Regions from separate parts of the Luteimonas sp. A277 genome, predicted to be linked through region 1. Evidence: predicted binding sites of a transcription regulator. Region 1 holds the regulator's gene; the other holds the start of a gene.

Region 1 (3,410 bases):
CCAGGGCATCGGGGGTGACCCGGTGCTTGCGGGCAAGGTCGTGCAGGCGGCCCAAGCGCTGCTCGAGTTCGCGGTAGCTGTCCGGGTCCACGTCCAGGTCGTCGCGCAGTATCTGCAGCTGGACGGCTGCTTCATCCAGCTGGATGGCGGCCGAATCGAGCATGGCGTCCACTTCCGCCAGGCGGGGTTCGTGCTGTTGCACCCGGGCCAGCTCGGCGCGGGCCTGCTGCAGCTGCCCGGTGACGGCGTCATCGTCGCTGATCCGGCCGAGGGCGGTGTCGCAGGCCTCGATCAGCTCGGATGCGTGCGCAAGGCGGCGATGGCTGGCCTGCAGGTCGTCGATGGCATCGGCCTCCAGGGCCTCGGCCTGGAGTTCCTTGATCTGGTGGCGCAGCCAGTCCTGGCGCTCGCCCGGGTCACCGGCGCCCGAGAGCTGCTCGCGCTCGCGTTCCAGCGTCGACCACGCGCGTGCGGCGTGGGCTACTTCCTTCAGCGGTCCGGCATGGGGCCCGTAGGCATCAAGCAGGGCCATCTGGCTGCCGCGCGAGAGCAGGGCCTGGTGCTCGTGCTGGCCGTGGATCTCGACCAGGTGCGAGGCCAGTTCGCCCAGCTGCGAGAGGGTTGCGGGGCGGCCGTTGATCCAGGCGCGCGATCCGCCGTCCGCACGCAGCGTGCGGCGCAGCTGGCAGGCGCCGCCGTCGTCGAATTCGTGCTCCTGGAGCCAGGCCTCCGCGCCCGGCGCATCGGCCAGCTCAAAGCCTGCACTCAGCTCGGCGCGGGGGGCGCCGTGCCGGACCATGCCGCTGTCCGCGCGCAGCCCCGACAGGAAACCGAGCGCATCGACCAGAAGGGACTTGCCGGCGCCGGTTTCGCCGGAAATGACCGTCAGCCCAGGCCCGAATTCCATTTCGGTAGCGCTGGCAACGGCGAAATCACGGATGGAGAGATGGGTCAGCATGTCGGCATGATTGTGCAGTGCGGGGCGCCCCGCGGCCAAGCCCGGTGTACACAGGATCGCGGTACCCGGTCGCAGTGGCTGCGATTGCCGGACTGAGGGCTGGTATCCGGACCTGGCTGCGCCGGCTCAGGCAGGACGGTATATCTTGGCGACATGAGCCCTCGCAATGAAGCCGCCTCCGGACATGATCTCGACCCGCGCGCGCGGCAGCTGCTGCGCACCCTGATCGCACGCCATATCCGCGACGGCGAGCCGGTGGGGTCGCAGACCCTGTCGCGTCACTCGGGGCTGGAAGTCAGTCCGGCGACCATCCGCAATATCCTGGCCGACCTTGAGGAGGCCGGTTTCCTGACCGCCCCGCATACCTCCGCCGGGCGCGTGCCCACGGCGCAGGGGTATCGGGTTTTCGTCGATTCACTGCTGCAGCTCAAGCCGCTGCCGGAAGCGGAGCAGGCCAGGCTGCGCACTGGGCTTGCCACGGGCGCGGGGACGCAAACACTGCTGGACAGCGCATCGGAACTGGTCTCCGCCATGACCCGCTTCGTGGGTGTAGTGAGCGTGCCACGACGCGAGCGCTTCGCGTTCCGCCACATCGACTTCGTGCCGGTGGACGCGCAGCGGGTGATGGCGATCCTGGTCTTTGCCGATCATGAAGTGCAGAACCGGTTGATCCAGACCCGGCGCAACTGGGAGCCCGGCGAGCTGGAGCGCGTGGCCAATTACCTCAATGCCAACTTCGCGGGGATGTCACTGGCCGATATCCGCGCTGCCCTGGTGCGCGATATGAGGACAGCCCGGAGCGAAATGGAGGCGCTGCTGGCCCAGACCGTGGAGCTGGCCGAACAGGCGCTCAGCGGCGACGACGAGGACATGGTGGTGAGCGGGCAGAGTCGTCTCATCGGTCTGCAGGACCTGTCCGACCTTGAACGGCTGAGGGAGCTGTTCGAGGCCTTCTCCAGCAAGCGCGAGATCCTTCAGCTGCTCGAGCGGACCGCCAAGGCCCCAGGCCTCGGCATCTTCATTGGCGAGGAAACCGGGCTTGCACCGCTGGAAGGAGTGTCGCTGGTGACCGCCAGCTACGGCGCCGGCGGACAGGTGCTTGGCGTCCTGGGTGCGATCGGCCCGACCCGGATGGCCTATGACCGGGTAATCCCGGTGGTGCAGGCCACGGCTGGAGCGCTGGGCGCCGCGCTGGAAAGAGCCCGGGGCGACTGACTGGGCCTTGAATCCCCCGTACGCGGACCCCATTGCTCCGCCAACGGCGGCAGAACGACCGCCACGGGACCAGAAATGAACCACGAATCCGAACAGGACAAGGACACCCGGCACGGCCCGGGTGAGGGCACCCGGGTGCAGAGCAGCGGGGTGCAGGACGGGGAGCAGACCGCGTCCCTGCAGGAACAGGTGGAACTGCTGAAGGCCGAGCTGGAGCAGCTGCAAGCCCAGACGCTGCTGGAGCGCGCCGACCTGGAAAACCAGCGCAAGCGCATGGCGCGGGAGGTCGAATCCGCCCGCCGCTTCGCCAACGAGCGACTGCTCGCCGACATGCTGCAGGTCTTCGACAGCCTGGAGGCCGGCCTGGCCAGCGCGACGGAAGACGATCCGCTGCGTGCGGGCGTGGAGCTGACCCTGCGTCAGCTCGGCAAGGTGACTGCCAGCTTCGGCCTGACCGAGGTGGCCCCGGCCCCCGGGGATGCGTTTGACCCGGAGCACCACCAGGCCATGAGCATGGCTGCGGTGGCAGGGATCCCGCCCGGCGCGGTGGTCCAGCTGTTCCAGAAGGGCTACGTGCTCAACGAGCGCCTGCTGCGCCCGGCGATGGTGGTCGTGGCGCCGTCATAAGCCGGTTTCGCGGGGAGAAAAGCCCTGCCAAAGCCGGCTCCGGACTTGAAGCCCGGCCAGCCGCCCCCAGATAAAACCCATCGGCGGCCTTGCCGCCCCACTCCAGTTAAGAATTCAGGATCCAGAGGGAACCATTCATGGCAAAAATCATCGGCATCGACCTGGGCACGACCAACTCGTGCGTGGCGATCATGGAAGGCGGCAAGGCCAAGGTCATCGAGAACAGCGAGGGCGACCGCACCACGCCTTCCATCGTCGCCTACAGCAAGGACGGCGAGGTACTGGTGGGCGCCTCGGCCAAGCGGCAAGCCGTCACCAACCCGCACAACACCTTCTACGCGGTCAAGCGCCTGATCGGGCGCAAGTTCAAGGACGCCGAGGTCCAGAAGGACATCGGCCTGGTGCCCTACAAGATCGTCGAGCATGACAACGGCGATGCCTGGGTCGAGACCAGCGATGGCAAGAAGCTGTCGGCGCAGGAAATCTCCGCGCGCACCCTGGAAAAGATGAAGAAGACCGCCGAGGACTACCTGGGCGAGAAGGTCACCGAAGCGGTGATCACCGTGCCGGCCTACTTCAACGACTCACAGCGGCAGGCGACCAAGGACGC
Region 2 (3,410 bases), on a different contig from region 1:
GTAGCGCGCGCTGGTGCAGTTGCGCAGCATCTGCCACAGCCAGCGGTACTGGGCCAGATCGGCGGTAGGGCGGATGGCCAGCGGGGCGTGGCGCGACAGCAGCCAGCCGATGGCCTTGGCGGGGATGCCCGGCGCGGGCCAAGGGGAAGCGTAGCCAGGTGAAACCTGGCCGGCGTTGGCGAAGCTGGTTTCCAGCGCCGGCCCGGGCTGGCGGTCGACCACGACCACCTCGTGCCCGGCCTGACGCAGGTACCAGGCGCTGGTAACGCCGACTACTCCAGAACCCAGAACCAGGATGCGCATGCTCATCTACTCTCGTGTAATGGTGACTATGCAGTTGGACCATCCAGTATATTTGCGACGGGGCAGTGATATTCCCCATTTGTTCTGGGTTCTGTGGTGAATAATCCCGGGAACACGTCTTTTGGAGGAGGCTTGTATGGCCAAGCGCGGTCTGGACCGTATCGACCGCAGGATCCTGCGCATCCTGCAGCGCGAAGGGCGCATCCCTTTCACCGAGCTGGGCGAGCGGGTCGGGCTGTCTACCACTCCCTGCGCGGAGCGGGTCCGGCGCCTGGAGCGCGACGGGGTGATCACCGGCTACCACGCCCGCGTGGCGCCACAGGCGGCGGAAGCGGCGCTGCTGGTGTTCGTGCAGATCAGCCTGGCCTACAAGTCGGGCGATATCTTCGAGGAATTCCGCCGCGCGGCGCTGAAGCTGCCGCACGTGCTCGAGTGCCACCTGGTGTCGGGTGACTTCGACTACCTGATCAAGGCGCGGATCTCGGAGATGGCTTCCTACCGCAAGCTGCTGGGCAGCACCCTGCTGACCCTGCCGTATGTGCGCGAGTCACGCAGCTATATCGTGATGGAGGAGGTGAAGGAGACGCTGGAACTGCCGTTGGAGGATTGATTGCGCTTTCTTCATCCCATTCCGGGAGAGCGGGGCTGAGACCACGCGGGGCGCCGGGGCAAGCAAAGCCGACGTCGTGTGGCTTCAGATGTCTCCGCAAGCGAGCCCCGTCGTGGCCGGGGGGCCTTCGCAGCGAAGTAAAGGAGGAGGCATCCGCCGCAGGCGGAGGCCGGGGGACATGAGCAGCGAAGGCCTCCCGGCCGCGGCGGGGCCGATCAGGTCACCGCACGCCCAAGCGAAGAAACCGCTGTTCCTCGTGTCCCCCCCGATGTCAGACGAAGGACCGGAAAATTTCCGGCCGTGGCCCTTGAAAAGAAAAAACCAGGTCCCATCTCCTGACCACGCCCGGCTCACCGGGTCTGTGCTGTCCACGGCTTTGGCACTCTGCCGGGCAGAGTGCTAATATCGCCGCCCAAATCCCAACCCGATCAATCACTTGACGAGGATCGACATGAGCAATATCAAGCCGCTTTACGACCGTGTGGTCATCAAGCGTACCGAAGAAGAAAAGATGTCGGCCGGCGGGATCGTGATCCCCGATTCCGCGACCGAAAAGCCGATCAGGGGTGAAGTTGTCGCCGTCGGCGACGGCAAGGCCCTGGACAACGGCGACGTGCGCGCCCCCAAGGTCAAGATCGGCGACCAGGTGCTGTTCGGCAAGTACAGCGGCACCGAAGTGAAGCTCGAGGGCACCGAATACCTGGTGGTCCGCGAAGACGACATCCTGGCGATCCTGGGCTGATCCAGCCTGGCGATTCCGACATCCCCCAATCACAGAATTTATTCCGGAGTTAGCAAATGGCTGCCAAGGAAATCCGTTTCGGTGAAGACGCGCGCTCGAAGATGGTGCGCGGCGTCAACACTCTCGCCAATGCCGTCAAGGCAACCCTCGGCCCGAAGGGCCGCAACGTCGTGCTCGACAAGAGCTTCGGCGCCCCGACCATCACCAAGGATGGCGTGTCCGTAGCGAAGGAAATCGAGCTGCAGGACAAGTTCGAGAACATGGGCGCGCAGATGGTCAAGGAAGTTGCTTCCAAGACCTCCGACAATGCCGGTGACGGCACCACCACCGCCACCGTGCTGGCCCAGGCCTTCATCCGCGAGGGCTCCAAGGCCGTCGCCGCGGGCATGAACCCGATGGACCTCAAGCGCGGCATCGACCAGGCCGTCCGCGCCGCAGTGGAAGAGCTGAAGAACATCAGCAAGCCCACCGCCGACGACAAGGCCATCGCCCAGGTCGGCACCATCTCCGCCAACTCCGACGAGTCGATCGGCACCATCATCGCCGACGCGATGAAGAAGGTCGGCAAGGAAGGCGTGATCACCGTTGAAGAAGGCTCAGGGCTCGACAACGAGCTGGACGTGGTCGAGGGCATGCAGTTCGACCGCGGCTACCTGTCGCCGTACTTCATCAACAACCAGCAGTCGATGTCGGCCGACCTGGATGATCCGTTCATCCTGCTGCACGACAAGAAGATCTCCAACGTGCGTGACCTGCTGCCCGTGCTGGAAGGCGTGGCCAAGGCCGGCAAGCCGCTGCTGATCGTGGCCGAGGAAGTCGAGGGCGAAGCCCTGGCGACCCTGGTGGTCAACACCATCCGCGGCATCGTCAAGGTCGTGGCAGTGAAGGCCCCGGGCTTCGGCGACCGTCGCAAGGCGATGCTGGAAGACATGGCCGTGCTGACCGGCGGCACCGTGATCTCCGAGGAAGTGGGCCTGCAGCTGGAAAAGGCCACCATCCAGGACCTGGGCCGCGCCAAGAAGGTGCAGGTGACCAAGGAGAACACCACCATCATCGACGGTGCGGGCGATTCCCCGTCCATCGAGTCGCGCATCAAGCAGATCAAGGCGCAGATCGAGGACACCTCCTCGGACTACGACCGCGAGAAGCTGCAGGAGCGCGTGGCCAAGCTGGCCGGTGGCGTGGCGGTGATCAAGGTCGGTGCTTCGACCGAGATCGAAATGAAGGAAAAGAAGGCCCGCGTCGAAGACGCCCTGCACGCCACGCGTGCGGCGGTGGAAGAAGGCGTGGTCCCGGGCGGCGGCGTTGCGCTGATCCGCGCGCTGCAGGCCATTGGTGAACTCAAGGGCGCCAACGAAGACCAGAACCACGGCATCGTCATCGCCCTGCGTGCGATGGAAGCCCCGCTGCGCGAGATCGTCGCCAACGCGGGCGAAGAGCCGTCGGTCATCGTCAACCAGGTCAAGGAAGGCAAGGGCAACTACGGCTACAACGCCGCCAATGGCGAATTCGGCGACATGATCGAGTTCGGCATCCTGGACCCGACCAAGGTGACCCGTTCGGCGCTGCAGAACGCCGCTTCCATTGCCGGTCTGATGATCACGACCGAAGCGATGGTGGCTGACCTGCCGCAGAAGGACGAGCCGGCGATGCCGGGCGGTGGTGACATGGGCGGAATGGGTGGCATGGGCGGCATGGGTTTCTGATCCCGTCCATCCAGCGTTCCATTGCAAAACTAAGGGGCCCCGCAGCGAT

What was found. Region 1 encodes HrcA, which represses chaperone genes, less so after heat shock. Its sites were predicted from a motif close to TTNGCACTCNNNNNNNNNGAGTGCNAA; they were not measured.
Region 2: groES (co-chaperone GroES) is a predicted target of HrcA. The motif match lies at 1,290-1,316, and genes of this name have one in related genera.

Annotation. Positions count from the first base shown of each region.
Region 1 is NZ_JBSVRG010000001.1:366,509-369,918, forward strand. Features, by position in the region: gene recN (DNA repair protein RecN) at 1-958, opposite strand, end outside; gene hrcA (heat-inducible transcriptional repressor HrcA) at 1,112-2,173, shown strand; gene grpE (nucleotide exchange factor GrpE) at 2,249-2,800, shown strand; gene dnaK (molecular chaperone DnaK) at 2,938-3,410, shown strand, end outside.
Region 2 is NZ_JBSVRG010000003.1:97,329-100,738, forward strand. Features, by position in the region: gene ACW7G2_RS04120 (D-amino acid dehydrogenase) at 1-303, opposite strand, end outside; gene ACW7G2_RS04125 (AsnC family transcriptional regulator) at 440-913, shown strand; gene groES (co-chaperone GroES) at 1,365-1,655, shown strand; gene groL (chaperonin GroEL) at 1,712-3,361, shown strand.